Regions from separate parts of the Mesorhizobium sp. C264A genome, predicted to be linked through region 4. Evidence: predicted binding sites of a transcription regulator. Region 4 holds the regulator's gene; each other region holds the start of a gene.
The links. Region 4 encodes LexA, which represses DNA repair genes until DNA is damaged. Its sites were predicted from a motif close to TGTTCNNNNTGTGTTCNG; they were not measured.

Region 1 (5,545 bases), 1.1 Mb from region 4:
TTTTGGGAAGAACGACAGGGCCGTATCACCGATGAATGGTTAGGTTGTCGAGCGTTACTCGACCACCTCGACAATCCTGCGCGTGCTGGGGTCGACCAACACGGTATGGTTGTCGACGACGGCGTATCTGTACTGAACGTCGGGAACCTCCTGCAGCTCGACAGTGTCAGGCAAGGCAGTGCCGACATTCAATTCGACGCCGAGCAAATTGACCGAGGCAAGCGGATGTTTCTTTACGTATTGGTGCACGACCGTGCGCTGTTCCGGGGTGATGATCACCTGCTGCTGTGCCGGCTGCGTGACGATGACCTCGTCGGCGGCGGCAATGCCGATACCAGCGATCATGGCGAGCCCGGCGACGGCGGGAATAAGGATGGTTTTCATCTTCGTCTCCTGTCGTTGTTGGCGAGCTCCGCCGTGTTCCCGCATGAGGCGAAAACAGCGCAGATCGAGGTGGCGGGCTCCTGGAGGCAAACGCAGCCGGTACGGTCTTGTTCCGCAAGCGGAGACTAAATTGATCGGCTTCCGGTCATGCCAGCAGAACCCGCACCCGCAAGATTCGCATTGAAGCACAATCCCTCAGGAGACCTTCGACATGGACGATGCACGGCTCCAATTCCGGTGGCGATCGCGGCCGGCGCCGGCATTGATCCGGTGACCGCGTCGTGCCCGGCCAAGACCGGAACCGACCGCCTTCGTGCCACGCCGTGAAGTTTCAAGCAAAGGTCATTGCTTCGGCGGCTGCGCAGGCACCTCGCCAGGCTTGATCACCGGCGTCTTGCCCTGATCCGGCGGCGGCTGCGTCATACCCTGGTCACCACTGGGCGGCGGCTGCAGCACGCCGCCGCAGGGACCGAGCGTGCTGGACGATTCGCCACCGCCATTGGCGGCCGGCGGCTTCTGACCATCGTCCTGAGGCTGCGCCTGGCAAGGCGCGGCAGGGCCGTGCTGGTCGCTATTGTCCTGCGCGGCCGCCGGGTCGACCAGCGCCAAGAGCAGCACGCATGGGATGAGGGGGAAAGTCTTCATGGTCCAGCTCCTCTGGATTCATCACCTTGGCAAAGCAGACTAGTCCTTGGCAAAGCAGACTGGCGGCAATTGGTTCCACTGAAGCTGGAGTGGTTGCTGGAACCTGGCAGCCGGAAGTGAGTTCCACCTTCTCGACGCTAAGCCGCCCAGAGGAGGCAATCATGGAACGAAACAGAAAACCCAATGACGAGGTCGAGGCGCCACCGAGCAAAAACGATGCCCGCGACAGGATCGCCAATGATGAAGTGGAAGCGCCGACGCCGGGTCGGCAGGATTGGGATGCGCTGCGTGGCGCAACGGTCCTGCCCGACGGAGCAGATGAGGAAAGCCTGCCGGACACCACCGGTGTCGAGAAGGAAGGCGAACTGCCCGAGGAGGATGACGACAACCCCTACCAAGACAGTGACGATGCCTTGCCCGACGACGCCGAGGAAGCCGCCATTGGTCACGACCTGGCGAGGCGCGGCGGCCCGTTCGACGACGTGTAAGGCAGCGACCGCGGACTTTCGAGAGGTTTCCCGGGACGTCCACGCCGTCACCAGTTGGACCAAGTATGAGCTGAAGGCGATGCCGGAGCATCGCGATATTTCGAAGGATCCGGCTGGCCGGATCCTTCGTTTAAGGCGCCTTGGCGGTTTGGCTTAGCCCTTGTGGTCAAGGGCTGGACGGCGACAATCTCGGCACCTTCGACAGCCGAGAAGCAGCCGAGAAGCACGAACGCGAAGCCCAATATTTCAAGCGCCGTCGAGGCCGCTCGCCTGAAATCTTCAAAGTGCGCAAGAAATCCCCGCCGCGGGCGGTGCAGACACGCTCCGGCATCGCGGCGCTGCGAACCGGGCCATCGACCGCCGGCACTTGAGTGCCGACGGGCTCTGACCTTCAATTCGACCCGGGATCGCCGAGCGCCTCGGTGACGAAGGACGCCGCGATCAGGTCGTCGGCGTCGAGGCGTAGGGAGCCTTCGACACCTCCCATGATGGCTGCGACCTTCTGGAAGGTCTGCATCTCGTGTTCAGTAACGCTGGCGTCTCGCATCCTGGCTTTCAGATCGGCGATGCGTCGGCCCAGTGAGGCCGACGTTCCGATTTCTCTTTTCGACATGGTGGCCTGCTCCTCCCCCAACCCATGCTGTGGACGTACTCAAGTCTGCCTATATATAAGGCAGCGCGAATACAGTCGCCGCAACGCGCGATATCTGGGAAGGTTCCGGCGCCAAATAGTCACGAAATAATACGTGGTGGGACTCGGGTATGTTAAGCGCCCACGCGGCGGTAGACACCGCAAACCAGCGGCTGTCCATCGGGCTGGCCAACCCGTGTCGCGGGTCGCGAACGCGGGTCGGACTTGATCGCTGCGCGAACAGTCAGCGAGAAGCCGGCACCACGCCGGACACCGAGCGCGCCGTTTCGGGCGAAAACACCACGAAAGCAAAAACCAGAACGGCAGCGGCGACGATGAGCGAGCCGCCGGCGACGATCGGTTCAAGCGCCGGGTTTCCCTGCAGCATCACATACAGCGCCGGCAGCATGATCACCAGGCCGAGTGTGTAGAGCCCGTAGTGGATCATGGCGATGCGACGCGCCGCCTTTTGCGGATTGAGCGCGTAGTAGCCGCCGAAGATGGCGCTCGTCACCCAACCGAGCAGATTGATATGCGCGTGCGCCGGAAAAGCGGCGTGGTCACCCGAGATCGCCATCTGCAGGCCGGCCGCAATCCCCAACATCAGGAACAAGATGGCAGTTTTGAAAAAGAGTTCTGAAACCCTCGGCATGTCATTTCTCCCCCTATGCGGTCTGCGACCGCGACCTGGAGAATACACCCACGCGCAGAACTTTTCCACGCCCCGGTTATGGGGCCATGCCTGCACAGCTTTTTGCACGCTGTTCGACTTTTCTGGCTGCCACAACCCGGCGCCGCCGCGCTACGGCGTCAGCAAGATGTCGGCGCCCGCTCGCTCGTCGAACACCACCGCGCAGCCGCGCCCCAGCGCCACTGCCGACAGCGCGTTGGCCACCGTCTCGTCCGGCGATACGAAATCACCGGTCAGCACTCGCAACTCCTCTACCGCCCTGGCCATTGACACGCAGTGCCCGGCAACGCGATCGCTCGTGCAGGCGTCAACGACGCTGACGAGGTCGATCATCTCGAACTGGCCCATACCGGCCTCCACAAAAACAGCGTCCCGTCGCGGATATGAACGCTGAGGCTAGAGACAATGTTCCGCAGGTACCGATGCCCAGGCGGAGCACTCGACAGCCCGACCTTGGAACGGACCGGCCGGCGGCAACCGCTTCGCTTGACAATAGGCCCTGTTTGTTCTCTATTTGTTCGGCATAAACGCCTATCACAACAGACGCGGCTAATGCTGCAACGCCGCAAAGGGAACGGTCGGGATGGAGCCCACCATCCTGCATGCGGATCTCGACGCCTTCTACGCCTCGGTCGAGCAGTTGCTCGACCCGGCGCTCAGGGGCAAGCCGATCGCCGTCGGCGGCGGCGTCGTGCTTGCCGCCTCCTACGAAGCCAGGGTTTTCGGCGTGCGCGGCGGCATGCCCGGACGACGCGCGCGCGAGCTTTGCCCCGGACTGATCTTCGTCGGCGGCCATTTCGCCGACTATCAGCGGCTGGGCGACGCCGCCATCAAGGTGCTCGACGATTTCACGCCGCTGGTCGAGCGGATTTCCATCGATGAAGCCTTTGCCGATGTCGTCGGCTGCACGCATCTGTTCGGGCCGCCGGCCGAGATCGCCGCCACGGTGCGTCGGCGCGTCCGGGCAGAGCTCGGCCTGCCGATCTCGATCGGCGTGGCGCGCACCAAGCATCTGGCCAAGATCGCCTCGCAGGTGGCCAAGCCCGACGGGCTGGTGGTGGTCGATCCGGACACCGAACTTGCCTTCCTGCATGATCTGCCGGTCGGGCTGATGTGGGGCGTCGGCCCGGCGACCAGAGCGCGGCTGGCCGAGATCGGCATCGAGACCATCGGCCAGTTGGCAAAGACGCATGGTGGGGCGCTGCGAAGATTGCTCGGGCCCGCCGCCGGCGAAAAGCTGTCGTCGCTGGCATGGAACCGCGACCCGCGAAAGCTCGAAACCCACAGGCGGTCGCATTCCGCCGGCGCGCAGTCGGCGCTTGGCAGACGGCCGGCCGAGGCGCGTATCTTCGGACCCGTCCTGCTGCATCTGGCAGACCGGGTCGCCAGCCGGCTCAGGGCGAAATCACGGCCCGGGCGCACGGTGACGGTGCGCGTGCGTTTCGCCGATCTGCACGCTGTCACACGCTCGCTGACGCTCGAGCAGCCGATTTCGGCAACCGCGATGCTGGCCGAAATCGCCGGGGAGCTGGTGCGCGGCGTGCTGGCCGCCAACCCTCGGGAGAAGACCATCTCGCTGCTGGCGATCTCGGTGTCGCAGCTGGAAGAAAGTGCCGAGCTGCAGCTGGAGCTGCCGCTCGGGCTTGCCGATGAAAAGCAGCGGCCCGGCAGCAGGCAAGGCCTGGCGCGCTTTGGCGCCGACCGCGCCATCGACAAGATCCGCCAGCGCTTTGGCAGAGAGGCTGTCGGCTATGGCGCCGTGGCGCTGGAAGCCCGGCGCTCGGTTCCCGATGCCTTCCGCGAACTGGCGGAAAAGGAGCTTTGAGCACCGCCGCGACGGCCAGGCCAATGCTTACGCCGCACCCGAAGATAGTGCTGCATTTCCGGTCTGCCTGAGCAGGCCGACCAGCCAGGCCAAGCCCGCATCCATCAGCGCAACCTTCGGCACGATGCTGTTGATGTTGAAGTGGCCGAGCCGGATGGGCGCATCAACGCCGACGACACCGAAACGGCCGCCATACATGGCGAGGAACCGGCGCGGATAGGCCGATATCAGATCAGTCTGAGCAAGCACGGCCAGTCCGAACATAAAGTTGGGGACAGTCAGCGCGACGCGACGCGACAGGCCGCGTTCAGCCAGCACCCTGTCGACAAACCCGTTCGGATCGCCATTGTTCGAGACGACCATATGCTGCACGCTGCAATAGGCGTCGAGGCACGGATCGCCGGCGAAGCGGTGGCCGGCGCGCATGGCGACGACGAAATCCTCCTCATAGAGCTTGTCGACGGTGAAGCGTGCCGGCAGGCCGTCGAACGGAATCACCGCGACATCCATGGCGCGCGCTTCGAGTTCGGCGACACAGTCGCTCCAGGCAGTAGTGGGCGACGGTTCACCTTGGCGCGGCAGCAGTTGCCGGATGCCGATGTCGATGCCGGGGGCCAAAAAGCGGATCTGGTCGAGCAGCGGCGGCAGGAGCACGGACGACACCGCATCCGGCGCACCGATGGTGAAGCGGCGCGTCGAGCGGGCCGGATCGAACGGCTCGGCGCTGGCGATCACCCGGCGCACCCGCGCCAGGATCTCGGCCACCGGTTCGGCAAGCTCCGTTGCCCGGTCGGTGGGCACGACGCCGCGCGGCGTCTTCAGGAACAACGGATCGCCAAGCAGCTTGCGCAGCCGGCCAAGGCCATGGCTGACCGCCGAGG
Region 2 (5,545 bases), 500 kb from region 4:
CACGCACAAGCCGGTAATTGTTGGAGATGCCGCCGACGAAATGCTCGCCCAGGATTTCCTGGACATCCGCCTGCTTGATGCCGTTGTCGAACATCTTCTGCTCGAAACGATTGACGATGACGTTCGGCTTCACTTCCTTGCCGGCCGTCTCGTAGACCGCCTGGATCAGCCGCTGCGTGTGGCGCAGGCATGGCACCGTCATTTCGGCGACGATGTAGAGCTTGTTGGAGCCGAGCAGCACCGTCTCCGTCCACGGAAACCAGGTGCGCGGCATGTCGATGACGACGTTATCGAAATAGGCCGAGACGAGATCGAGCATGCGCACCACGACATCGGTCTTGAACGAGCGCATTTCCGACGGATGCGTTGGCGCCGCCAGCACGCAGAGCCCGCTCGCATGCTTGGACAGCATCACATCCAGCAGCTGACGGTCGAGGCGCTCGGGCTGGTTCTCGATTTCGGTGATGTCGAAGCGCGGCTCGAGGTCGAGATATTCGGCGCAGGCGCCTTGCTGGAAATTGAGGTCGACCACGCAGGTCGACGCGCCGCGCGTCACCGAATGATGCAGCTGGAAGGCGGTCTGCAGCGCCAGCGTCGTGGTGCCGACGCCGCCGGCGGCCGGCATGAAGGTATAGATCTGCGACTCGGTGTTTTCCTCGCGCCCCGGCCCTTGCAGCGCGCGCACGACCGACCGCACCAGATCGGCGGTGGTGATCGGCTTGACCAGGAAATCGGCGACCTGGAGCTGCACCAGGATACGCACTGCGGCTGCGTTGAATTCCTGGGTGACGACGACCACCGGAACGCGGCCTTCAAGCCGGCGCATGATGCGCTGCAGCGACTCGATCTCTTCCAGCTTTGCCGCATCCATGTCGACGATGAGCGCGCCGAAATCGGCTTCCTGGACCTCGCCGCGCAGTTCGGTAATGTTCTTCTCGACGGTCGAAAGCTGGATCACCTCCGAGGCCGCGAACGCGGTGCGCGTATCCTGCGCAAAGGTCCGGTCGCTGGACACCAGCAGGATCTTCTTGGTCTTGATGCCGCTTGCCATTTTGTCAGCCTGTCAGGTCATTCCCGGTCAAATCACCGGGGCAAATCAATCGGTTGTCGCTGTCGGTTGCACGGCCTTGGCAGCAGCAGCCTGGTCGGCGGCGTTGACTGCCGCCTCACTGCGCTGCGCCGGCACCAGCAGCCTGGTGTTCTGGACGCCGTATTTCCAGGGATCGACCATCTGCATGGCCGTATTGGCGGCCTGTGCGTTGCCGGCGGCAATCGTCGGTCCCTCGGAGCGGACATAGTCGTCGCTGGTGCAGCCGCCGGCGAGGCCGGCGATCAGCAGGGCGATGCATGATTCCACGCGCATGGCTTCAATCCTTCGGCAGGTCGAGGAAATGCCCGACGGTGGTGACCGCGGCCGGCTGTGGCGTACTGCCGCTGGCCATTGCCACTGCACGATTGGCTTCGGACGATTTCACTTCCTCGGTGTTGTTGAGGAAATAGTCGACATTGCTGGCCGGCTGCGTGCCGTCGGTCGGCTCGAGCAGCTTCTTCGACGGATCGACCGGCTTGACCAGATAGGGGGTGACGATGATCACCAGATCGGTCTCGCGCCGCTGATAGGATTTGGAGGAGAACAGCGAGCCGAGCACCGGCAGCTTGCCGAGGCCGGGTAGACGCGATGTGGTAATGTCGTTCTGTGACTGCAGCAGGCCGGCGATCATGAAGCTCTGGCCATTCTTCAGGTCGACGGATGTTTTGGCGCGGCGCACGATAAAGCCCGGGACCGAGATATTGCCGATATTGTAGGAGGCCGAAGCGTCGATCGAGGACACTTCCGGCGCGATGTCGAGGCTCACCAGCCCGTCCTTGAGAACCGTCGGCGTGAAGTCGAGGCTGACGCCGTATTTCTTGTAGCTGACGGAAATCTTGCCATTGTCCTCGGAGACCGGGATCGGGAACTCGCCGCCGGCGAGGAAGCTTGCCGTCTGGCCCGAGCGGGCGATCAGGTTCGGCTCGGCCAGCCGCCTGGCGAGACCACGTTCCTCCAGCGCCTTGATGGCGACGTCGATCGACAGGCCGTTGGACAGCAGCCGGCCGATGATCTCGCCATTGCCGGCTCCCGGCACCGTGCCAGGATCGAGGGTGACGTCGCGCCCGCCAATGCCGTAAGCGAAATTGGCGCTGTATTTGGCGCCGAGATCCTGTCCGGCCTGGCGATTGATCTCGACGAAGCGGACGTTGAGCTGAACCTGCTGCGAGGACGAGATGTTGACCGAATTGATCACTTCTTCATTGCCGGAGAAGCGGCTGGCGATCTTGCTTGCCTTCTCGGCGGCGACCGCGTCATCGGCCTCGCCCGACAGCACGACGCGGCCATTGGCCGAGCCGACCTTGATCTTGGCGTCCGGCACGCTGGCGCGAATGGTGCTGGCCAGCTGGTCGGTGTCCAGCGTCACCTCGATGTCGACGGTGCCGACCAACTGCTTGTTCTCGTCGAACAGCGCGATGCCGGTGGTGCCGAGATTGTTGCCCAGCACATAGAAGGATTTGTCGGTCAGCGGATTGACGTTGGCGATCTCCGGATCGCCGATGACGATCTGGTAGAAGGCGGCATTGGTCATGACCGTCTTCGGCTTGCCCTTGGCTACCTTGATCGACGCATTCGTTGTGGACGAGACATGGACGATATCGTTGTCGGCCTTGGCTGGCGCACTGAGGCCGAGCATTGCGGCCGCGGCCAGGCAAGCCCCCACCGCAAGCGCCCGCATTGGGCGCAGCCCTTTCGTAGTTCGAAATGCATGAAGTCCCGACATCTGTCCCGTCCCTCGCCCGGTCCCCACCGGCAGTTATTGCTGGTCCCGCGCAGGAACCTGGTATTCTTCGACCTGCGTGCCGCGCGTCACGATGATCGTCTTGAATTTCGGCTTCTCAGGCTCCTTGGTCGCGGCAGTGAACAGCGCGCCGGCAGCGGCCTGGACGCCGGAGGCGACCGATCCGCCGAAGGACGAGATGGTGGTGACGCCGTCCTTGGCGGCCCCTCCGTCTGCGGCCGAGCGGAGCGACAGCGACAAGGTGCCGACGGTGCGGGCAAGCGCCACTTTCTGCGCGCCTTCGGTCGTCACCTCGATGGTGACGGAATTGGCGATCTGCGGTGCGGTCTGGCGCTCGTCGGCGCCCTGCCCCACGGTCAGCACCTTGGCGTCGGAGACGACAATCTCGGAGGTAACGGTCGATCCGGCAGCGCCCTGTGCGTTCTTGGCCACTTCCTGGATTTCGCCCGCATCGCGTGTCAGCACCACGTCGACCCGGTCGCCCGGCATGACGAAGCCGCCGACACCGGCGATCTCGTCGGTGCGGATTGTCACCGCCCGCATGCCGGGCGTCATCATGTTTGATAGCGTCGCGCGGCCGTTCGGCCCCGACAATTTGCTGATCAGCACCGGCTCGTTGACCTCGATCGGCGACAATACCACGCGGCTGCCTTCGGCGAGCAATGCATTGACTGTGGTGAACGCGCCCTGCGGCACCGAATCCTCGGACCATGGGATTTCGCTGAGCTGCGCCCGGTCAAGCTCCATGCCGTAACGCAGCGGCGCGTTGGCCACCACTATGGTCTTGAAGACGACCTTGGGGACGGCGGGCGCCGGGATCGACGCCGTTTTCTCTTCGGCATCGGCCTTGGCCTGGCTTTTCACCCAGAAATCCGCGGCAAAGATTGAAATCGCGCCGAAGACGGCAGCGATGCCAATCATCGTTATGGCCTTGCCCCTCACAACCAACCCCTGACATTCGTGGTCTTTTGTTTTGTTGAGGCGACGCTAGGCCGCTTTGTTAAAGATTCAGGAATCGCGGCCGCTCTCGCTGGACCTATTTCCGCCGGCTTGGTTATCGAAAGGTTTTAGGATAAGAAGGGTTTAATCCCCGAACGTAACAGGAACTTCCGTCGCTTGGCGCCGAAAAGCGTGGCAGTATCGACGGGTGATTCGCGGCACCGGATTCTATGGCAGGCATGGACGACAACAACGATCTTTTCGGCAATCTGGAAAAGCAGCCCCAATCGGCTCGGACACCGGCGCGGCCGGCCGACCCGCTGCTGCAGGCCACGAAACGTTCCGTTGCGACCAAGGACGGCAGCGAGGGCTATAGTGCCGCCGACATCGAGGTGCTGGAGGGGCTGGAGCCGGTGCGGCGCCGTCCCGGCATGTATATTGGCGGCACCGACGACAAGGCGATGCACCATCTGTTTGCCGAGGTCATCGATAATTCGATGGACGAGGCGGTCGCCGGCCATGCCACCTTCATCGATGTCGAGCTGTCGGCCGACGGGTTTCTGACCGTCACCGACAATGGCCGCGGCATTCCGGTCGATCCGCATCCGAAATTCAAGAAACCGGCGCTCGAAGTCATCATGACGACGCTGCATTCGGGCGGCAAGTTCGATAGCAAGGTCTATGAGACCTCCGGCGGTCTGCACGGTGTCGGCGTCTCGGTCGTCAATGCGCTGTCGGACCATCTCGAAGTCGAGGTCGCGCGCGGTCGCCAGCTTTACCGCCAAAGGTTCTCGCGCGGCGTTCCGGTGAGCGGGCTGGAGCAGCTCGGCGAAGTGCACAACCGGCGCGGCACCAAAATCCGCTTCCATCCCGACGAGCAGATTTTCGGCAAGGGCGCCGCCTTCGAGCCGGCGCGGCTCTATCGCATGACCCGCTCGAAAGCCTATCTGTTCGGCGGCGTCGAGATCCGCTGGAGCTGCGACCCATCGCTGATCAAGGAAAAGGACCAGACGCCGGCCAAGGCGGAGTTCCATTTCCCCGGCGGCTTGAAGGACTATCTCAAGGCATCGCTCGGCGATGATTTCCAGGTGACCCGCGAAATCTTCGCCGGCAAGAGCGAGAAGCAGGGCGGCCACGGTTCGCTGGAATGGGCGGTGACCTGGTTCGGCGGTGACGGCTTCGTCAACTCCTACTGCAACACCATCCCGACCGGCGAAGGCGGCACGCATGAGGCCGGCTTTCGCAATGTGCTGACGCGCGGGCTTCGGGCCTATGCCGACCTGGTCGGCAACAAGCGCGCCTCGATCGTCACCTCCGAAGACGTGATGATCTCGGCGGCAGGCATGCTGTCGGTGTTTATTCGCGAGCCGGAATTCGTCGGCCAGACCAAGGACAGGCTGGCAACGATCGAAGCCATTCGCATTGTCGAGACCGCCATCCGCGATCCCTTCGACCACTGGCTGGCCGACAATCCGCAGGAAGCCTCCAAGCTGCTGGAATGGGTGATTGCGCGCGCCGACGAGCGGGTGCGCCGGCGCCAGGAAAAGGAAGTGTCGCGCAAGAGCGCGGTGCGCAAGCTGCGCCTTCCCGGCAAGCTCGCCGACTGCACGCAGAATGCCGCCGCGGGCGCCGAACTGTTCATCGTCGAAGGCGACTCGGCCGGCGGCTCGGCCAAGCAGGCGCGCGACCGCGCCAGCCAGGCGGTGCTGCCGCTGCGCGGAAAAATCCTCAACGTCGCCAGCGCCGGCAACGACAAGCTAGCCGCCAACCAGCAG
Region 3 (5,545 bases), on a different contig from region 4:
GTAGCAGACGATCGAGTTGGCGGCCGAGCCTCTGCCCTGGCACAGAATGCCCTCATTGCGGGCGAACTGGACGATGTCGTAAACGGTCAGGAAATAGCGCGCATAATTCAGACGCTCGATCAGAGCGAGCTCCTCACTGATGCGCTGCAAGACGGAAGCGGGGACGCCCGCCGGATAGCGCGTGGCGGCCCCCTCCCTGGCCAGACGCTCTAGCTCGGCCTGCGGCCCAAGCCCTGATTGCGTCGGCTCGTCGGGATAATTGTACTGGAGGTCGCTGAGCGAGAAGGTCAGTTCGCCGGCAAAGCGCAGCGTCTCGGCCAGCGCCTGCGGATGGCGGCGGAAGAGACGGGCCATTTCCAGCGGCGGCTTCAGATGGCGCTCGGCGTTGGCCGTCAGCTCCAGCCCGACCTCGGCGACCGGCAAATTGAGGCGGATGGCGGTGAGCACATCTTGCAGCGAGCGGCGCTCGGCGCTGTGATAAAGCACGTCGTTGGTTGCCATCAGCGGCACGCCGGTGACGTCCGCGATCCCCGCCGCCTGCTCAATGCGGAAACGGTCATTGCCGCGATAATCCGGCGCCATGCCTAGCCGCAAATTAGCACCGAAGCGGTCTTTCAGTTGACGGACCAATGCCAGGGGATCGTCGGCATTCGCCGAGAGATCCGGCAGCACCGCCAGCGACAGCAGGTCGCCCCATTCGAGCAGGTCGCTGCGCTGGAGAAGGGTCGCGCCCTTCTCGTTTTCATCGCGCAGATTGGCTTGCGTCAGCATGCGGCAGAGATGGCCCCAGCCCTTGCGGTTCTGCGGATAGGCGAGAATGTCTGGCGTGCCGTCGCCGAACACCAGGCGGCAGCCGGGGTGATAGGCGAGCTTCTCGACCTTGGCCTGCTGCCAGGCGCGCACGACGCCGGCCACCGTGTTGCGGTCGGCCAGTCCGATCGAGGAAAAGCCGAGGAATTTGGCCGCCACCACCAGCTCCTCCGGCTTGGAGGCGCCGCGCAGGAAGGAGAAGTTCGACTGGATGCCGAATTCGGCATAGGGGATGACGGTCAGCGCATTCATGCGAAGACCCCATGCATGAACCAGCGCGGCGGCACCTGCGGGTTGCCATAGAGGCCTTGCCGGTAGAGCCAGTAGCGACGGCCGTCGGCATCCTCGATCCGGAAATAGTCACGCGTCGATGTGAGCGGATCGCTTGACGTTTCACGCCACCATTCCGGCGCGATGCGTTCCGGCCCCTCGGCGCGCGCAACCCGGTAGAGGGCGCGGCGCCAGCGGAAATTCATCGGCGGGCCCTCAGGCATTTCGGTGGCCGGCACCTCGATCGGCTCGGGCGAACGGAACAGCCGGATCGGCCGTTCCGGCGGGAAGATGGTTGCGCGCGGCGCGTCTTTCGAGCCGGGCTTCATGGGCGGTGTTTTGCGTTGTGGCGCTTCCGAGAACGAGATGGTGGCGACGGCGCGCTCCGGCAGATGGCTCTCGAGGGCGACCGGCTTCAGCACCGCACTGTCGCCGAGCCTGGCGCGGATGCGGTCGGCAAAGAGTGCCATGTCGGCGCCGTCATCCTCGGCCTCGCCGGTCAAATCGGCTTGCTGCATGTCGAAGTCGGCGGCCGCCAGCACCGAAAGCCGAACCAGGTCGAAGCCGTAGCCGGCATCGATGTCCTGTTCGAGCGCGGCCAGCCGCTCATGGAACAGGCGCTGGATCAGCTTCGGTTCGCGCAGCGGACGCGAGGTGCCGACAGCGATGCGGCTGACGGCGCCGTCGACGCGAAACAACAGCAGCGCCAGCATCCTTGCGCCTTCGCCGCGGCGTTCGAGATCGGCCTTCAGCGTCACCGCCAGCAAGAGCACCAGCCGTTCGATCTCGGCGGTCAGCACGACCGGCTCGGCCAGGTGGCGTTCGACTGAAAGGGGCGCCACCGGCAGGCGCGGCGATACCGCCTCGTCGAGGCGGCCGAGCGCCTGGTCAAGACGCAACAGCAAGGTCGCGCCGAAACGGCGGGCGAGCGGCGCGCGCGGCGCTGCCATGACCGCGCCGGCGGTGCGCAGACCGACGCTTTCCAGGCTGGCGCGGATATCGGCCTCGATGCGCAGTGCGGCCAGCGGCAAGGGGGCGAGCAGCGCTTCTTCCTCGCCGGAGACAACGATGCGGTCGCCGCAAAAGCGCGCTGCCGCCCAGGCTGCACCCGGCGTCGCGGCCAACCCGGCGCGGACATCGAAACCCTGCTGGAAAAACCGCGCAAGGATGTCGTCCAGCATGGCGCGCTCGCCGCCGAACAGGTGGGTACAGCCGGTGACGTCGAGATAAAGCCCGTCGACGCCGTCAAGCGCCACCAGCGGCGTATAGCGGTCGCACCAGTCGGCGAGGCCTTCGAGCAGCCGGCGGTCGGCCTCCGGATCGGCCTCGACAATGTCGATCGAGGGATGCATGGCACGGGCGTCGGCAATGCCCATGCCAGGCTTCAGATGCAGCGCCTCAGCCCGCTCGTCGAGGGCCGATATGCGCTGGGCGTTGCGGTCGCGATGGCTGATCACGAGCGGGAAATGATCCGAAGGCCGGGAACGCCACGACCGTCCCAGGCGCTGGCGCAGGATCCGTTCGGCCGCCAGATGCGGGAACCACAGCGACAGAATTCTCTGGCCGTTTTTCGCGGGGCTTTCTTTCTTCGAATGCGTGTTCATCGGGGTTCCACTCCAGTGTGAATTGTCCAGGCAGAGCGGTGCGGCTCTTGCCGATGCTGACGGTGAAGGCAGGGTGGCCGATCGAGCCGGCAAGCGGCCCGGCGATCGTCCGGCGCGATGTCGCTGGTGCAGCCGACACGATGAGGCGCACCGGGGCGGCGGTCGGCTCGGTTTCGCCGGCCTGGCGCAGCAGGAATACCGGCCGGCGGGCGTTTTGGGCGCGCGCGTGCAGCCGGCGCGTCGCGGTGAGGTCGAGCCGCTGCGGGCTGCCACGGATTTCGAGGATGATTGCGGCGAGCGCCGTCATCTTGGCGGCCTCCTCGGCTACCCACAGCGCATCGGTGAGTTTCGGCGCCTCGGAAAACAGCAACTGCTCCGGTGCGATACCGAACATGCCCTGCAATCCCCTGGCATAGGGAAAGCCGGCCTCGCGAAAAATCTCCGACGTGCCGATCCACAGCACTGGCAAGGGCTGGCCCTTGAGGATCAGGCTGACAAGCGACAGCACAAAGCCGGCGACGGCCCCGGCATTGCGGGTCTCAAGGCCATGGATTTCGCTCAAGGCGGCTTTCGGCAGGCCGCCGCTCAGCGCCGCATCGAGGCGCTCGACGCCGGTGGCCAGGAAAGCATCCGGCGAAGCCACGGCAAGCCCGCGGCGGATGATGGTGACATCGGCATTAGGTTCGGGCGCACCGCCGATAGCGCTGTCAGGGCACGCACGAGGTCGCTCGCCGGCCGGCACGGCCAGGCGCTCGGGCAGCGTTCCCTCGATCTTCGCGATCTGGCGGCGCAGGGCAAAAACAGTCTCCCGCGCCACGGCTGATGTCGCCATGACGGTCAATTTCTCTCATAATTGTTCCTGTTATGTTCCTATAGATTCCAGAGGGTGCCGAAAGAGTCAAGCGGAGTCAGAAGGAATTTATTCCTCTATAGCCATTGACGTCATGGAATTACCGCTTCATTGCCGAGTCCGGAGGGAAAGCCTATATGCCGGGATCAAAGGACAAAGCATGGCCCGCATCTACAAGACCCGCACCTGGCATGACGAACTCTCGCCCTCGATCGAGGAGATGGAGTTTCTGGCGCTGGAGGCGTACGCGCATCTGCCCGACGATTTCCGCAAGCTGACCGGCGAGATCGTCATCATGATCGCCGAATTCCCGACCGACGAGATCATGGACGATCTGTCGCTGGAGACGCCGTTCGACCTGCTCGGCCTGTTCGAGGGCCGCGGCATCGCCGAGCGCTGGAACCCGCAGACCGGCGAAGGCCCGAACCGCATCACCCTCTACCGCCGCGCCATCCTCGACTACTGGGCCGAGAACGAAGAGACGCTGGGCGACATCGTCACCCACGTGCTGATCCACGAGATCGGCCACCATTTCGGCCTGTCGGATGATGATATGGAGAAAATCGAAGAGGCGGCGGAATAGCCCCCACCTTTGTCATCCCAGGGCGAAGCAGGAGCGAAGCTCCGTCGCGAAGACCCTGGGATCCATGCCGTGACGGCGGTGCAGGTGCCGCGGTGCAGGAAAGCAAGCGGTTCTGCGAACAGCACAGATCCGCAGTAACGAGCGCCGGCACAAGCGTCATTCTGATCCGCTGCACTCTAGGGCAAACGGCACGGCATGGATCCTAGGGTCTGCGTCGCGTCGCTTCGCTCCTTGCTTCGCCCTAGGATGACGAAGACGCGGAGGTTGACGCCTTCCCTACCAATCACTCAGCTTCGTATCCGGCCCGTATTCCTGGCCGTCGATATCCTTCACCACCGCCTGGCCGCAGCGCATCGATTTGGTCTTCTTGTCATAGGCGTAGGTCGGTGAGCCGTACAGGTGCCAGCCCTTGTTCAGCGCCGCGGTGACCTTGTGGCAGAAGGTTGAATCGTCGGGGGCGGACAGAAAGCGGTAAAGTCTCATGGGTCAGATCCTGTCGTGAGTTCGTCTTTTCGGGGCGGATCATGCGCCGATGGCGGCGGCCTTCGCCAGCAGTTTTTCGGCTTGCACCAGGTGCAGCCGTTCGACCATCCTGCCATCCAGCGCAATCACGCCCTTGCCGGCATTTTCGGGCAAGGCGAAAGCCTCTTTCACCGCGTGCGCCTCGGCCAAGGCTTCGGGCGCGGGCGCAAAGGCGCGGTTGGCGGTTTCGATCTGGGCGGGGTGGATCAGCGTCTTGCCGTCGAACCCCATGGCGGCGGCTTCCGTGCATTCGCGCGCAAACGCGTCGAGGTCGCGAAAATCGTTGGAGACGCCGTCGAGTATGTCGATGCCGCCGGCCCGCGCCGCCAGCACCATCTGCATCAGCCAAGGCACGAGGTAGCGCCGATCAGGCGTCGCCAGAATGCCGGTTTCCTTGACCAGATCGTTCGTTCCGGCAACGAAACAATTTAGCCGCGAAGCGCGATCGCGGCCGAGTTCGGCAATGGCGCCGATATTGAGCATGGCCTTGGGCGTCTCGATCATCGCCCAGAGCTTGACGCTGTCGGGGGCAAAATTGTCGTCGAGCACGTCGCCGACTTCGAGGATATCGCGCGGCGTGGCGACCTTGGACAACAGGATGCCGTCGGGCTCGAATTTCGCCGCGGTCAGCAGGTCATCGTTGCCCCATTCGCTGGACAGCGCGTTGACGCGCACGATCATCTCGCAGCGGCGTTTCGGTCGGCTGGCGAAAATGCCGGCCAGTTTGTCCCGCGCGGCGATCTTGTCTGAGGGCGCGACGGCGTCTTCGAGGTCGATGATCACGGCATCGCAGGCCAGCGTCGCGATCCTGGCCAGCGCCTTGTCGTTGGAGGCGGGGACGTAAAGCACCGAGCGGCGCGGGCGGTAAGGTTCGCTTGTCATGGCCGATCTATGCCGCGTGGGGGC
Region 4 (5,545 bases):
TTGACCGTCAAACGCCTGCAGGACCACGTCAAGGCAACGATCGCGCCCTACAAATATCCGCGTTCGGTGAAGTTCATCGACGCCTTGCCCAAAACCCAGACCGGCAAGATCCAGCGCTTCCGGTTGCGCGCGGAGAAGATCAATTGATTAAGCCGCACGATCCGGCGTCCGATGGCGCGCAGATGTCGTTCAAGGAGCGGATGTCCTACAGCGACTATCTGCAGCTGGACAAGGTGCTCGATGCGCAGGCGCCGCTGTCTTCTGCCCATGACGAGATGCTGTTCATCATCCAGCATCAGACATCCGAATTGTGGATGAAACTGGCCCTCCACGAGATCGGCGCCGCGATCCGCTCGATCCGCGCCGACCGCCTCGAACCGAGCTTCAAGATGCTGTCGCGTGTCGCGCGCATCTTCGAGCAGCTCAACAATGCCTGGGACGTGCTGCGCACGATGACGCCAAGCGAATACACCGAGTTTCGCGACGCGCTCGGCCAATCCTCGGGCTTCCAGTCGTGGCAGTACCGCGCTATCGAGTTCATGGCCGGCAACCGCAACCTTGCCATGCTCGGGCCGCACAAGCACCGGCCCGACCTTACGGACAGGCTGGAAGCCATCCTGGCCACGCCGTCGCTCTATGACGAGGCGCTTCTGCTTTTGGCGCGCAATGGCTTCGACATCGGCGCCGACGCCAGTCGCACGGACTGGCGCGAGACGCGCGTCGAGAACGAAGAAGTGCTGGCTGCCTGGCAAACCGTCTACCGCGACCCGCAGCGCTACTGGATGCTCTACGAACTGGCCGAGAAGCTGGTCGACTTCGAGGATTATTTCCGCCGCTGGCGCTTCAACCACGTCACAACGGTCGAGCGCATCATCGGCTTGAAGCGCGGCACGGGCGGCACCTCAGGCGCCTCCTATCTGAAGAAGATGCTGGAGGTCGTGCTGTTTCCGGAGCTCTGGACGGTCCGCACCCGGCTCTAGAGCATTTCACCGTTTAACGGAAACGGCGAAATGCTCTAGCTCTTTGATTGACGCAATTTCGGACGGAAAACCGCTTCACACTTTTCCTGAAATTGCTCTAGTTTCTCACGTAACCGCGGTCTTCACCGCGAAGCGGGCGTCCTGCCAGGCGCCGGTGCGCAGAATATCCTCCAGGACTTCGACCGCCTGCCAGACATCGCCATATCCGACATAGAGCGGCGTGAAGCCGAAACGGATGGTCGACGGCGCCCGGAAATCGCCGATCACGCCGCGCTCGATCAGCGCGCGCATCACCTGATAGCCATGCGGATGGAGGAACGACACCTGGCTGCCGCGCTGGCTGCCGTCGCGAGGACTTTCCAGTTCAAGCCCGTAGGCGCCGCATCTGGCTTCGACGAGCTGGATAAACAGGTCGGTCAGCGCGATGCTTTTTCTGCGCACCGCCGCCATGTCGACGTCGTTCCAGATATCGAGCGCGCCCTTGAGCGCCCGCATCGACAGCACCGGCTGCGTTCCGCATAGGAAGCGGCGGATGCCGCTGCCGACGGCAAAGCCCTGCTCGAAGGCAAACGGCCGCGCATGGCCCCACCAGCCGCTGAGCGGCTGGCTGATATCACCATGGTGGCGCTCGGCCGCGTAGATGAAGGCCGGCGAGCCCGGGCCGCCATTGAGGTATTTGTAGGTGCAGCCGACAGCGAAATCGGCATTGGCACGGTCGAGTTCGACCGGCAAGGCGCCGGCGGTGTGGCAGAGATCCCAGATGATCAGCGCGCCGGCGTCATGTGCCTTGCGCGTCAGCGCCGCCATGTCGCGCAACTGGCCGGATTTGTAGTTGACGTGGTTGACCAGGATGACGGCAACGCTGTCGTCGATCAGGTCCTCGATTGCGGCCGCGTCGACGCCCTCCAGCCGCAGCCGCGTTCCCGGCCGGGTCGAGGCGACGCCTTCGGCCATGTAGAGGTCGGTCGGGAAACTGTCGCCCTCGGCAACGATGACCGACCGATTCGGCCGCATGCCGAGCGCGGCGTGCAGCAGCTTGTAGATGTTGATCGAGGTTGTGTCGCAGACCACCGTCTGCCCGTCAGCCGCGCCGATCAGTCGTCCGAGCTGATCTCCCAGTTCCACCGGCATGTTGAACCAGCCAGCCGTGTTCCAGGCGCGAATGAGGTCCTGCGCCCATTCCTGCGTGGCGGCCTGCTGCAGTTCGCTGAAGACGACCGCTGACGCGGCGCCCAGGGAATTGCCGTCGAGATAAATCACGCCTTGCGGCAAGACAAAGCGTTCGCGCATGGAGCGCAGCGGATCGGCGGCATCCATTGCTTGGATTGTAGCGAGATCGGGTGTCGTGCTCATGATCCGGCGCCCCTCCATGGACAAACGCGCGCGGCGGAGCCTGCCGCCCAAACATGCCGGCGATCTTGAGTGGTCGCCCTTGAACTGTCAAACATTATATATAATTCACCCATTGAAAGGCTTTGATATATAATGATCCGCCGAGCGTTTATATCTGATGGATCACGATGCTGGATGACGAGCAGACCTCGAAGACGGAAGCGGCCTATCGCCTGCTCAGGCGCGATATTCTTGCGACCCGGCTGGCGCCTGCCGCGCCGTTGAAGCTGAGCACGCTGCGCAACACCTACGGCATCGGCTGGACGCCGTTGCGCGAGGCGCTGTCGCGGCTGGAGGCGGAACGGCTTGTGACCGCCATCAGCAACCGCGGGTTTGCGGTCGCTCCCGTCTCTCGGGCGGAGCTCGAGGATTTGGCGCGTGCGCGGCTGGTGGTCGAACTGCCCCTGCTGGTGGAATCGATCGAGGAGGGCGACCGTGAGTGGGAAGACGCGGTCGTTGCCGCCCACTATCGTCTCTCACGGTGCGGGTCTGTTCTCGACGATCCATCGGATGATGCGGTCGACGCGTGGTACGAAAAACACGATGCCTTCCATGCGGCGCTGCTCAGTGCCGCGACATCCAGCTGGCTGCTGCGCTTCAATGCGACGATTTCCGACCAATTGCATCGCCATCACCGCTTTCTGGGTCTGGCCCCGACGCTGCGCGCCGCCGCCGGCCGCACGGATGGCCACCGGAAGGCCGTGGCGGCCCTGCGCGACGCCGTGGCGATCGAACACCATACCGCCCTGATGGAAGCGGCCCTCGATCGCGACGTCGAACGTGCGAAAACTCTGATGACCGCTCACATCGGCTACACGCTGCAGGTCTATGCCCAGAGTGAACCCGGCGCGGATGCTGCGCAGCCCCATCCGAAAAGGAAGCGGCGATCGTAGCCGACGACGCAGGGCACTTTGTCTTCGTTTCACCCCGTTGCCGGCCAACGACTACGAGCGCCGCTCGCGGTGCCGAACGTCACGCTGAACAAAACGTCAACACATTCATTAAACTTTAAAAGGTTGCGGAACACAACTGGAACAGATAGTGTTTGTTCTGGGTTTGTTTTTTCTGATTCTGGTTTCAGAACCCCTGGGGGCCGCGATGCTGACGCGCAAACAACATGAGCTTCTGATGTTCATCCATGAACGCCTGAAGGAGAGCGGAATCCCGCCGTCCTTCGATGAGATGAAGGAAGCGCTTGACCTCGCCTCCAAGTCCGGCATCCACCGCCTGATCACGGCGCTTGAGGAGCGCGGTTTCATTCGCCGGCTGCCGAACCGGGCGCGCGCGCTGGAAGTGCTGCGGCTGCCCGACTCGATCGCACCAGGCCTCAATGCGGCGAGGAAGTTTTCGCCGAGCGTCATTCAGGGCAGTCTTGGTCAAACCGGCCAAGGGCAAGGCGGCCAGGGACAAGGCGCGATGGGCCAAGGCGGTATCGGCCGCCAGATCAAGCCGGGCTCGCCGTCGCGTTCGATGTCGGCCGGCAATGACGACGCCGTTTCGGCGGTGTCGATCCCGGTGATGGGACGCATTGCTGCCGGTGTGCCGATCGACGCCATCCAGCATCAGACCCATTCGATCTCGGTGCCGCCTGACATGATCATGGGCGGTGAACACTACGCGCTCGAGGTCAAGGGCGATTCGATGATCGAGGCCGGCATTTTCGATGGCGACACGGTCATCATCCGCAATGCCGACACAGCCAGCCCCGGCGAGATCGTGGTGGCGTTGGTCGACGATGAGGAAGCGACCCTGAAACGCTTCCGCCGCAAGGGCGCCTCGATCGCCCTGGAAGCCGCCAACCCGGCCTACGAGACCCGCATTTTTGGACCGGACAGGGTGAAGGTGCAGGGCAAGCTTGTCGGATTGATCCGGCGCTACTGAGCCGGCTTGGGTTTGTACTTTTCACGCTGGTTGTAAGGCGGCAGGCCGCGCGCTTCGCGGGAGAAGCGGCGCTGCTCGTGCCAGGGGCGATACGGCTTGTCGACGGCGAAGCGGATGGTTGGCGCTGCAGCTGCCGATTGCGGATCGAAGAAGACGGCGGCGCTGCCGTCGCGGGCCAGCTGTTTCTTCGTCACGACCAGCACCAGCGGGTCGCGGCACGGATTGTAGGCCGTGGCGTCATCGATGACGATCAGGCTAGCGAAGGCACAGGCCGGCCGCGCCGTCTTGCGGTCTTTGGCAAGGGCTACAATGGCTCCGGAAGGGTGTCGGGCGATACAGAGATCGCCCATGCAATAGAAGGGCGACCCGGGCGGCAGATCGAGCGGATCGAGATCGAACCGCGTATCTGTTGCCTCGAAAATCTCGGGCGGGATAATGGTTTCGGCCCGCAGCGCCCGTTTCCAATTGTCCGTGGTGAATTCGTTGGAGCGTTCGCGGTTGAGGGCGAGTTCGCCGCCACCTATCGGCATGGCCACCAGATGTGCGTCCTCGGATATGAGCACGTCGGGCGTAAGCACCTGCGGCACCGTCAACAGGCCGGCCAGCGCGAAAGGCACGGCCGCCAGCCTGAGCCAGGTGGTGGCCATGGTGGCGATGACGAGGGCGACCGCCACCAACAGCACCGAGCGGATGGAGATCAGCCCGACGGCGTCGACCGGCGAGCGCTCGGAAATCCAGGCCGATATAGCGATCATCGCCATCAGACCCTTGCCCATCACATAGAGGAACGGCCCGTCGGCGCCGAACGGCATCGCCAGTGCGCTGAGCACGGCAAAGGGCATGACGATCAACGAAACAATCGGCATCACGGCCAGATTGGCGATCAGGCTGAGCGGCGACACACGCTGAAAATGCCAGATGGCGAACAGCAAGGTTGCACTGCCGGCGATGATCGAGGTCATGGCGAGGCCGCCCATGGCCAGCGCGAATTTTCGCGACAGGAAGCCGACGAAGGAGCGCTTTGCCAGCGGCGTTCTCACCTTGTCGGCGCGGTAATCGGCCCAGCCGGCATAGGCGCCGACAAGGGCGGCGGTGGCGGCAAACGACATCTGGAAGCTGGGACCGACCACCTCGTGCGGCGACACCAGGATGACGGCGATGGCGGAGATCGCCAGATTGCGCATGGTGAGTGCGGCGCGATCAAACAGCACGGCGACAAGCATGACCGCCAGCATGATGAAGCTGCGCTCGGCGGCAACCACGACGCCTGAAATAACGAGATAGGCGGCGAT

Region 1: dinB (DNA polymerase IV) is a predicted target of LexA. The motif match lies at 3,344-3,361, and genes of this name have one in related genera.
Region 2: parE (DNA topoisomerase IV subunit B) is a predicted target of LexA. The motif match lies at 3,922-3,939, and genes of this name have one in related genera.
Region 3: NKL04_RS25800 (ImuA family protein) is a predicted target of LexA. The motif match lies at 3,539-3,556, and genes of this name have one in related genera.

Annotation. Positions count from the first base shown of each region.
Region 1 covers NZ_JAMYVY010000001.1:2,866,924-2,872,468, forward strand. The annotation lists gene NKL04_RS14115 (DUF1236 domain-containing protein) at 55-384, opposite strand; gene NKL04_RS14120 (hypothetical protein) at 727-1,029, opposite strand; gene NKL04_RS14125 (hypothetical protein) at 1,191-1,517, shown strand; gene NKL04_RS14135 (hypothetical protein) at 1,658-1,888, shown strand; gene NKL04_RS14140 (hypothetical protein) at 1,909-2,130, opposite strand; gene NKL04_RS14145 (heme-copper oxidase family protein) at 2,393-2,800, opposite strand; gene NKL04_RS14150 (hypothetical protein) at 2,951-3,187, opposite strand; gene dinB (DNA polymerase IV) at 3,423-4,664, shown strand; gene NKL04_RS14160 (LysR family transcriptional regulator) at 4,692-5,545, opposite strand, start outside.
Region 2 covers NZ_JAMYVY010000001.1:1,318,045-1,323,589, reverse strand. The annotation lists gene NKL04_RS06410 (CpaE/TadZ family protein) at 1-1,051, opposite strand, end outside; gene NKL04_RS06405 (hypothetical protein) at 1,097-1,363, opposite strand; gene NKL04_RS06400 (type II and III secretion system protein family protein) at 1,368-2,726, opposite strand; gene cpaB (Flp pilus assembly protein CpaB) at 2,847-3,752, opposite strand; gene parE (DNA topoisomerase IV subunit B) at 4,010-5,545, shown strand, end outside.
Region 3 covers NZ_JAMYVY010000002.1:1,389,820-1,395,364, forward strand. The annotation lists gene NKL04_RS25790 (error-prone DNA polymerase) at 1-1,062, opposite strand, end outside; gene NKL04_RS25795 (DUF6504 family protein) at 1,059-2,537, opposite strand; gene NKL04_RS25800 (ImuA family protein) at 2,479-3,516, opposite strand; gene NKL04_RS25805 (metallopeptidase family protein) at 3,695-4,117, shown strand; gene NKL04_RS25810 (DUF1737 domain-containing protein) at 4,394-4,600, opposite strand; gene NKL04_RS25815 (HpcH/HpaI aldolase/citrate lyase family protein) at 4,640-5,521, opposite strand.
Region 4 covers NZ_JAMYVY010000001.1:1,813,630-1,819,174, forward strand. The annotation lists gene NKL04_RS08895 (AMP-binding protein) at 1-147, shown strand, start outside; gene kynA (tryptophan 2,3-dioxygenase) at 144-980, shown strand; gene kynU (kynureninase) at 1,086-2,333, opposite strand; gene NKL04_RS08910 (GntR family transcriptional regulator) at 2,501-3,265, shown strand; gene lexA (transcriptional repressor LexA) at 3,471-4,253, shown strand; gene NKL04_RS08920 (ComEC/Rec2 family competence protein) at 4,247-5,545, opposite strand, start outside.